Regions from separate parts of the Kosakonia cowanii JCM 10956 genome, predicted to be linked through region 1. Evidence: predicted binding sites of a transcription regulator. Region 1 holds the regulator's gene; the other holds the start of a gene.
The links. The regulator PurR, encoded in region 1, represses purine synthesis genes. The targets are predictions, from matches to a motif close to CANGCAAACGTTTGCNTG.
Positions count from the first base shown of each region.

Region 1 (5,191 bases):
CGCCAGCATGATAACAATCAGCAGCAGTAAAAAGCCTTTCAGGGTGCCGGTTACCGAGCGGTCCGCCAGTTTCCCACCCAGATAATTGCCAATCGAGAAACCCACGCCAATCAGCACCAGCATGGCGGTGACAAACACCGGCGTGGCGTCAGTCAGTGTGCGCAACACCGGTGAGATGTAGGTATAGAGAGTGAACATTGCACCGGCACCGAGCACGGTAGTCAGCAGCGCCGTCAGCACCTGCGGGCGCATCAGTACCGCGAGCTCGTTGCGCACGTTGGGTCGCGCGCCCACGCCGCCTTTCGGTAATGAGAAGAAGAGCGAGACCATGGAGATCACCCCAAGCCCGGCGGTTGCCATAAACGACATGCGCCAGCCGATCGTCTCCCCAAGCCAGGTGGCGGCAGGCACACCGCCGATATTGGCGATAGTCAGCCCCATAAACATCGTCGCCACCGCGCTGGCCTGCTTCTCTTTCGCGACAACGCTCGCGGCTACCACCGAGCCAAGGCCGAAGAAGGCGCCGTGGTTAAGGCTGGTGATGATACGGGCGATCATCAGGGTGGCGTAATCCGGCGCAATAGCAGAGAGCACATTGCCGACGGTGAAGATCGCCATTAAGAAAATCAGCGCGTTACGACGGCCGCGATGGGAAAGCAGCAGCGTCATCAGCGGCGCGCCCACCATAACGCCGATGGCATAGGCGCTGATCAGCATCCCCGCCGCCGGAATCGAGACCCCAACACCCTGCGCAATCACCGGCAGTAACCCCATCGGGGAGAACTCGGTGGTACCAATCCCAAAGGCGCCTATCGCCAGGGCAAGCAGGGGGAAATTTATTTTCATCTTTTGACTCCGAAATGGACATGCCGACCCTCTACCGGGTCGCGAAAGGCAAAAGTATGACAGGTGTCACAAAAAACAGAAGTGAGCGTACGGAGAAAAGTTTATTGCGCAACGGGTAACAATGGGGACGCAAGAACCGAGGGAGAAGGCTCTCCCTCGCATCAGATCAATGCAGTGCAGCGGTCAGCGCGCCGAAAACGATCAGGCTCAGAACGATGACGGTAGTGAAGAGTGAATACTTAAGATCGGTGCTCATCAATTTTTCTCCATTTAATTTCCCCACAAAAAGTGAGCCTGCGCATTTTTGCACAAAATATGGGAAAAATCTTGCGTGATTTGCCAGCAGAACGGTTTTAATACTTCCCCTTTTGCTCAAGATCAGACAAAATTCGACGCTAAATTTATTAGCGTACCGGCCATTGACTCCCCTCCTGACGTCCAGTGTCGTTTTCCCGGCGTACCGCACTCACTTTGATGAGTTCAGGGTGTTTAAAGGCAAACGTTTACCTACCGAATTATCAGGAGCTTACGATATGGTCTGGAGTAATATCTGATGGCAACGATTAAAGATGTCGCGAAACGAGCAAACGTTTCCACTACAACCGTATCACATGTAATTAACAAAACCCGTTTCGTCGCCGAAGAGACGCGCAACGCTGTCTGGGCGGCGATCAAAGAGCTGCACTATTCGCCAAGCGCCGTTGCGCGCAGCCTGAAAGTGAATCACACCAAATCGATTGGTCTGCTGGCGACCAGCAGTGAAGCGGCCTACTTCGCCGAGATCATCGAAGCGGTTGAGAAGAAGTGTTTCCAGAAGGGTTACACCCTGATCCTCGGCAACGCCTGGAACAGCCAGGAGAAGCAGCGCGCCTATCTGTCGATGATGGCGCAAAAGCGTGTCGATGGCCTGCTGGTGATGTGCTCTGAGTACCCGGAAACCGTGCTCACCATGCTAGAAGAGTATCGCCATATTCCGATGGTGGTGATGGACTGGGGCGAATCGAAGGCAGACTTCACCGATTCAGTGATCGATAACGCCTTCCAGGGCGGCTATATGGCCGGTCGTTACCTGATCGAGCGCGGCCATCGCGACATCGGCGTGATCCCGGGTCCGCTGGAGCGCAACACCGGCGCAGGCCGTCTGGCTGGCTTTATGAAGGCGATGAACGAAGCGATGATCAACGTGCCGGAAAACTGGATTGTACAGGGCGACTTTGAGCCGGAGTCCGGCTACCGGGCCATGCAGCAGATCCTCGGCCAGTCCTCGCGCCCCACCGCAGTCTTCTGCGGCGGCGACATTATGGCGATGGGCGCCCTCTGCGCTGCCGATGAGATGGGGCTGCGCGTGCCGCAGGATATCTCCGTTATCGGCTATGACAACGTGCGCAACTCGCGCTTCTTTACCCCCGCGTTGACGACGATCCATCAGCCGAAGGACTCGCTGGGCGAAACGGCATTCACCATGCTGCTCGATCGCATTGTGAATAAGCGTGAACAGTCGCAGTCGATTGAAGTGCATCCGCGCCTGGTTGAGCGCCGCTCGGTGGCCGATGGCCCCTTCCGCGATTACCGCCGTTAATCCCCTCCCGCGGGAGCCTTACTCCGGCTCCCGCAGCCACTCCTTATTCAACGTTTCACTGTCGCCCAGATAATCGAGCAGCCAGTTCAGCGCAGGCGACGCCTCGTTTTGTTGCCATGTCAGGCAGCAGGCGGCATCCGGGAACGGGTTTTCCAGTTCAAGCGCCACCCAGTCACCGCTATCAAGCCACGGTCGGGCAAAATGGGCTGGCACCATCCCCACACAGAGCCCCGCTGACAGGCACGCTTCCGACGAGGCCCAGTCGGGCACCATCACCCGTTTCTGGTTATCCAGCAGCCAGGTAATGCGCTTCGGCAACGAGCGGGAGGTATCCTCCTGAATCAGCGACGGCCAGTTGCGCAACGTCTCATCGCTTAACGGACCGTTGAGTTGTGCCAGCGGATGTTGACGCGAGACGACACACTTCCAGCTTAAAGTGCCCATATCGCGAAAGGCATAGCGCCCCCCGACGGGAATGGCCTGCGTGGCACCGATCGCCAGTTCAACACGGCCATCGGCGAGCGCATCCCAGACGCCGTTGAACACCTCCTGGTAGACCACCAGTTCAACATCGCTGAAGTGACGGTAGAAATCGACAATCATCTGCCGCGTGCGGGCGCGTTTTACAATGTTATCGACGGCAATCGGCAACTGGCCGCGCCAGCCGTTGGCGATCTGCTGACACTGCTGGCGGGTGATCAGCATTTTTTTGATAACAGACCGCCCCTCCTTTAAAAACCAGACGCCGGCGGGGGTTAATTCCACATCGCGGTGGCGGCGCACGAACAGCGGCACCGCCAGCCACTCCTCCAGCTGGCGTACGGTGTAGCTCACCGCAGAAGGCACGCGGTGCAACTCCTGCGCCGCGCCGCTAAAGCTGCCATTCCGCGCTACGGCATCCACCACTTCAAGGGAGTATTCTGACCACATATTCTGCCTGCAAAATTTTTGAAACCAATGTGCAAATATTAGCGTTTCACAACCAGGAAAGCACTCCTTACACTTCCCCACCCTGATTACCTGCAATTAAAGAGAAATGAGAATGCAACCTGGCAAAGGATTTTTAGTCTGGCTCGCGGGCTTAAGCGTGCTGGGCTTTTTAGCCACCGACATGTACCTGCCCGCTTTCAGCGCGATTCAGCAAGATTTAAACACCTCTCCCGCCGTGATCAGCGCCTCGCTGAGCCTTTTCCTGGCCGGGTTCGCGGTGGCGCAGCTGCTGTGGGGACCGCTGTCGGATCGTTATGGTCGCAAACCAATTCTGCTGATTGGTCTCTCTATTTTCGCCCTGGGCTGCCTTGGCACCCTCTGGGTGCGCGATGCTACCTGGCTACTGGTGCTGCGTTTTGTGCAGGCCGTCGGCGTCTGCGCCGCCACCGTTAGCTGGCAGGCGCTGGTGACAGATCACTACCCGGCGCACCGCGTTAACCGTATTTTCGCCACCATTATGCCGCTGGTCGGCTTAACCCCGGCGCTGGCCCCACTGCTCGGCGCCTGGCTGCTGGCCCATATTGAATGGCAGGCGATTTTCGCCACCCTGCTGGCCATCACCGTGGTGTTGATGATCCCGGTTTTCCGCCTCAAATCGCCGGTAAAAGAGGTGGCGCATGACCAGCAGGCACTCACCTTTCTCGATCTGCTGCGCGCCCGCGATTATCGCGGCAATGTGATGATCTACGCCGCCTGCTCCGCCAGCTTCTTTGCCTGGCTTACCGGCTCGCCGTTTATCCTGCATGAGATGGGCTATGGCCCGTCGGTAATTGGCCTGAGCTATGTGCCACAAACCTTCGCTTTCCTGATTGGTGGTTACGGCTGCCGCGCAGCGCTGCAAAAATGGCAGGGTTCGCGCATGTTGCCGTGGTTACTGAGCGGCTTTGCTCTGAGCGTGCTGGCGACCTGGGCAGTTGGCTTTATTCCCGGCGTCTCGCTCACTGCGCTGCTGATCCCCTTCTGCCTGATGGCGATGGCAAATGGCGCGATCTACCCTATCGTGGTGGCGCGGGCGCTGCGTCCCTTCCCGCAGGCGACGGGCCGCGCGGCGGCGTTGCAGAATACCCTGCAACTGGGGCTCTGCTTCTTCGCAAGCCTCGTTGTTTCGTGGCTGATCATTACCCCGCTGCTGACCACCACCAGCGTGATGCTTGCCATGGTGCTGCTCGCGGCACTCGGTTATGGCATTCAGCATCGCGCAGACGAAGAGCAGGATGAGGTGCGTGAGCCCTCCTCCGCGCGCGGGTAGTTGCTGACGGGACTGTCGCTAATGGCGTAATTAGCACGCTATTAGCGACAAGTTGAATCACCTGATATTGAGGCCTATACTGATTCTCGGCTATCTCATAAATACGATAAATATTATGCAGTAACGGGCACCGGAGCGTGCTCGTTTCCCCAAGGAGGGCCTTTTCTGGCAAGGGTCTCTCCCTTCCTCTGTTCTACGTCTGATATCAGCCTTACGGTGCAAACCGTGAGATTTCTCACAAATTCTGCCAGCGTCTACGCTTGTAGAGTTCTGATCACTATTCGTGATGGAGAAGGTATGAGTTCATCGTGTATAGAAGAAGTGAGCGTGCGGGATGACAACTGGTTCCGCATAGCAAACGAACTGCTGGGTCGCGCAGGTATTCGTATCAACGGTCCCGCACCCGCAGATATTCAGGTGAAAAATCCTGATTTTTTCAAACGGGTTTTACAGGACGGTTCGCTCGGACTCGGCGAAAGTTATATGGACGGCTGGTGGGAGTGCGAACGGCTCGACATATTCTTCAC
Region 1 covers NZ_CP019445.1:3,262,739-3,267,929, reverse strand. Annotated here, with positions in the region: gene BWI95_RS15400 (MFS transporter) at 1-846, opposite strand, end outside; gene cydH (cytochrome bd-I oxidase subunit CydH) at 1,013-1,102, opposite strand; gene purR (HTH-type transcriptional repressor PurR) at 1,400-2,425, shown strand; partial or broken gene punR (DNA-binding transcriptional activator PunR) at 2,422-3,355, opposite strand; gene punC (purine nucleoside transporter PunC) at 3,468-4,664, shown strand; gene cfa (cyclopropane fatty acyl phospholipid synthase) at 4,962-5,191, shown strand, end outside.

Region 2 (5,191 bases), 750 kb from region 1:
GCCGACCACTTCACGGGTCTTACGGTTGATCTGCCGCAGGCTTGTCAGGCCGCGCTGCCGCTCTTCGACCACCAGCCAGTCGGTAAACAATGTAAAGCCTTCCAGCATAATGTGATCGCGGGCGGGAATTAACGCTTCCCAGCGCCGCTCATCACGCACTTTGGTGCGATAGAGGCCGAAGTTTTTGCCATCGCGGTTGGAGCGCAGATAGAAGGTGTGCTGGTAGTGATCGAGGCTGTACTCATGCTCTTTGCGCCGTGGCAAAAAGCAGAGCGGCTGCGCATCCGGCAGTTCAGCATCGAGCAGCAACACTTCGCTGGTGGTGGCGCTGGCCAGGTGAATGGTGATGTAGTGCTGTGAGGTAGTTTTGCTCAGCCCGACGTAAAAGGTGTCATCTTTCTCTTCGTAGACCAGCTCATCCTGCTGCGTCGGCGAGCCGACCGTGTGGCGCCAGACCTGATAAGGCAGCAGCGTGGTGGCATGTTTACGCACGTAGTAGACGGTCTCGGAGTCATTCACCCAGACAAAATCTGGCGAGACGTTATCGAGCACCTCCGGGTACCAGTTGCCGGTCTCCAGATTGCGAAAGCGCAGACCATACTGGCGCCTGGAGAGGAAATCCTCCGCCAGCGCCATAATGGTGTTGTCGGGCGAGATGTCGAGGCCGCCCATGGTGTAAAACTCGCTGTGCGAGGCGCGCTGGTTGGCATCCAGAAGAGTTGTCCAGTCGTCCCATTCAGAGCTGAGCACCGACTGGCGCTGATAGATGGCGTACTCATTGCCCGGCTCATAAATATGCCGGTAACGATAGCCGTTACGAATATAGGGCGCGGAAACTTCACGCTGCGGAATGCGGGAGATAATCTCCTGCAGCAGGTCATCCTGCAGCGCTTGCTGGGAGGCCATCACTTCCCGCCCGTAATCATTCTCCTGATGCAGATATTCAAGCACCTCTGGCTGAGAGCGCGTGTCGTCCCGCAGCCAGTAGTAATTATCGACGCGGGTATCGCCATGAACGGTCATGGCGTGGGGGATCTTTTTTGCTTTCGGCAACATAGCACTTATCTTTTTTCTGTTTTCCATACCTATAAGGGTGGCAAAACAAACGCGCGTTGCAAGCGAAACGTTATCGCGCTCAGGGTGTAAGGGCGCGTTTTTGCTGCTGAAGATCCTGCTCGATGCCTTCACGGACGTCCTGCGGCACCTTCAGCGCATCGCCCAGCGCGTTAAGATAGCTGCGCTCCATAAAGTGATCGATATCGATAACCGCACAGCTGAGGAAGTAGAGCTCCAGCGCCTCCTCCTCATTTTTGACACCCTGTGCCAGCCGCGCCGGATCGAGGGGCTGCTCCAGCGCTTTCGCCACCAGCTCCCGCCCCTGGGTTTCGATGCCCGCTTCGCGCAGCTGCAACTCAATTGCCGCCTGCTCCTGCTCATCAATATGACCGTCGCTTTTCGCCGCAAAGACCAGCGCCAGAATCAGACGCTCGGTGCGCACGTCCAGCGGCGACTGCTGCTGGCCAAACTGCGGCTCATCCTGATGGGTTTCGCGAATACGGTCTTTGTATTTGTTCCACAGCACCGTACCGGCAACTGCCCCGCCGCCGACCAGCAGCGCGCCAGTGCCATATTTGGCGAGCAGTTTGCGTGATGATTTGTTGGCAACCAGCAGCCCGGCAAGACCGCCCAGTGCTCCCGGCACCAGAAGCTTATTTAAGCCCTGACCCTCTGAGGAGGAGGACGTCGATGCGCCGCTTTTCTGACCCAGCAGCGACTGTAATTGATTTAACCAGTTCATGATTTTCCCTCGCTTAACCGCTTTCGTCAGGCAAGAGTAAGCGAGGGAGATGTCAGGAAGTGTCTGTATCTGGAAAGATCAGGAAAATTTCGGCGCTATGGCTGCGTTTTGTAGGCCGCGCTGCCCGCCGGGCAGTCGACCATCACGCGGTAGTGAATATCGGCGCTTTTACCGCGCACGGTGAGCGGCACCGTCCACTTATCACCTTTGCCGGTGACCTCTTGCGGATTAACCCATACCACCGGATCCGCCTGACCAATTTTTTTCTGATCGTCTGCCCAACGCACAATGCGGTTTTGCAGATAGTCGCGCTTAACGCTGGCGGCGATGCCCTCAGCGTTGAGCCCTTCACAGGAAGGAAACTTCACGACCTTCTGCGCGGCGGCATCTGCCGCCATGCTGCCCGCCAGCAAAAACAGACCGGTTACTACCCCTGCTATTTTCATGCTTATCTCCTGGTTAATACCCATTCAAAGCATGGTACAAATTGCTGGCGGTGCAAGATCAGGCGACTTTCGCCCGCTTGCTGGCGCTTTTAATGTCGACCGCGTCAGAAGCTTCATCTTCAACACTTTTTGCCGATGGTGCGCCCTCTTCGCTCTCTGTGCCGGGCAGTTTGCCGGATTTCAGAATGCCGTTGAGCGCATCTTTTTGCTCGGCGAGCCACATCGCCATGCGTTCACGGGTCTCTTCTTCCAGAGTGACCGGACCGGTGCCTAACCAGTCGCCCAGCACTTCCGCCAGGTCGAGCATTTTGTCGTAAGCATCGGCTTCCTTTTTGCTGGCAAAAGACATCTTTTCCTCACCTTCGCGAATGACTACGTATTTAACTTCTACCGCCATGATGCAGCCTCGTTTTACTGTGTATTTGTACAGTATAATAGCGCGATGAAAAAACCACCGCAAGTGAAAAAGACAGACGCAAACGTTTTCGTTATACTGCGCCCACTTTTTTCTAATGGTACTTCGCTATGACTCTTTTAGGAACTGCGCTGCGTCCGGCAGCCACGCGTGTGATGTTATTAGGCTCAGGCGAGCTGGGCAAAGAAGTGGCTATCGAATGTCAGCGGCTCGGTATCGAAGTGATTGCGGTTGACCGCTATGCGGACGCGCCAGCAATGCAGGTCGCGCACCGATCCCATGTGATTAACATGCTTGATGGCGAGGCGTTAAAAGCGCTGGTCGCCAGGGAGAAACCGCATTTTATTGTGCCGGAGATTGAGGCTATCGCCACCGACGCGCTGATTGAACTGGAAGCAGCCGGGCAGCGTGTGGTTCCCTGCGCGCGCGCCACAAAACTGACGATGAACCGGGAAGGGATCCGTCGCCTCGCGGCAGAGGAGTTGCAGCTTCCTACGTCGAGCTACCGTTTTGCCGATAGCGAAGAGAGCTTCCGCCAGGCGGTGGGCGAAATCGGCCTGCCCTGCATTGTGAAGCCGGTAATGAGCTCTTCAGGTAAAGGGCAGAGCTTTATTAAATCTGCCGACCAGCTGGCAAGCGCGTGGGCCTATGCGCAACAGGGTGGCCGCGCCGGAGCCGGTCGCGTGATTGTCGAAGGCGTAGTGAAGTTTGATTTTGAGATAACCCTTTTGACCATCAGCGCGGTGGATGGCGTTCACTTCTGCGCGCCGGTTGGCCACCGCCAGGAGGATGGTGATTATCGTGAGTCCTGGCAGCCGCAGCAGATGTCGGCCGCAGCGCTTGAGCGCGCCCGGCAGATCGCCCGTGAGGTGGTGCTGGCGCTCGGAGGACATGGTCTTTTCGGCGTCGAACTCTTTGTCTGCGGCGATGAGGTTATTTTCAGCGAAGTCTCCCCGCGCCCGCACGATACGGGCATGGTGACGCTGATTTCGCAGGATCTCTCCGAGTTTGCCCTGCATGTACGCGCCTTTTTAGGCCTGCCAATTGGCGCGATCCGCCAGTACGGCCCGGCCGCCTCTGCGGTGATTTTGCCGCAGCTGCACAGCCAGAACGTCACCTTTGATAATCTCCACCACGCCGTTGGCGCAGGCGTGCAGCTGCGCTTGTTCGGTAAACCGGAGATTGAAGGATCGCGCCGTCTGGGCGTCGCGCTGGCGGTGGCTGAGGATGTTGAGAGTGCGGTCGAGCGCGCCGTGGCCGCTGTTGCTGCGGTGCAGGTCAACGGATAAAAAAAAGCCCGGTGCGCAGTGCGTCCGGGCTTGTTATCAGGCGGGTTTCATACCCGCCTGCTGATTACTGCTTCGCACCTTCAACGGCTTCGCGTGCCAGTGTGGTGATGCGATCGTAATCGCCTGCTTCCAGCGCGTCGGCCGGAACCAGCCACGAACCGCCGATGCAGAGCACGCTTTTCAGCGCCAGGTAGTCGCGGTAGTTAGCCGGAGAGATGCCGCCGGTCGGGCAGAAACGCACCTGGGAGAAGGGACCGGCAATCGCCTGCAGCGCTTTGGTGCCGCCATTCGCTTCCGCCGGGAAGAATTTGAACTCTTTCAGGCCGTAATCCATGCCCAGCATCAGTTCGGAAACGGTGCTGATGCCCGGGATCAGCGGGATGGTGCCTTCGGTGGCGGCTTTCAGCAGCGGCTCGGTCAGACCCGGGCTGATAGCGAACTGCGCGCCCGCTTCGGTAACTTCCGCCAGCTGTTGCGGATTCAACACGGTGCCAGCGCCGATAATAGCGTCAGGAACTTCTTTTGCAATGGCGCGGATAGCGTCAATCGCGCATGCGGTGCGCAGCGTCACTTCCAGTACGCGAACGCCACCTGCAACCAGCGCTTTCGCCATCGGAACAGCGTGCTCCAGTTTGTTTACCACGATCACCGGTACAACCGGGCCCGTTTTCAGGATGGCTTCTGCACTTGTTTTCCAGTTTTTCATCAATCTTTTCTCTCGCCAGAATAAAATCTTGTCGTCTTAAAAAGTGATACAGGTTGCGCCCTGCTCTGCGCCGGAGAGCTTCTCTCGCAGCGCGCCGAACATTTCACGGCCTGTGCCCACGCGCATTGCGCTAAGGTCAGGAATATGCGGCTGACGTGCGGCAAGTTCGTTGTCAGCAACCAGCAGGGTCAACTCGCCTGTCTGCCCGTTAACCCGGATAATGTCGCCATCACGCACTTTTGCCAGCAACCCACCGTCGTAAGCTTCAGGTGTCACATGGATTGCCGACGGCACTTTACCTGATGCCCCTGACAGCCGTCCATCGGTAACTAAGGCAATTTTGAAACGGCGGTCCAATAATACACCAAGTGGCGGCATCAGTTTATGTAATTCTGGCATGCCGTTGGCTTTCGGCCCCTGGTGACGCACCACGACTACACAATCACGATCCAGCAGACCCGCCTCAAAGGCCGGTAATACGTCATGCTGGCTCTCAAACACCACCGCTGGCGCTTCAATGATCTGGTTCTCTACCGG
Region 2 covers NZ_CP019445.1:4,010,900-4,016,090, forward strand. Annotated here, with positions in the region: gene ptrB (oligopeptidase B) at 1-1,056, opposite strand, end outside; gene BWI95_RS19035 (tellurite resistance TerB family protein) at 1,136-1,801, opposite strand; gene yebF (protein YebF) at 1,894-2,244, opposite strand; gene BWI95_RS19045 (YebG family protein) at 2,303-2,641, opposite strand; gene purT (formate-dependent phosphoribosylglycinamide formyltransferase) at 2,770-3,948, shown strand; gene kdgA (bifunctional 4-hydroxy-2-oxoglutarate aldolase/2-dehydro-3-deoxy-phosphogluconate aldolase) at 4,013-4,654, opposite strand; gene edd (phosphogluconate dehydratase) at 4,691-5,191, opposite strand, start outside.
Region 2: the regulator PurR is predicted to act here: its motif matches at 2,717-2,734, upstream of purT (formate-dependent phosphoribosylglycinamide formyltransferase).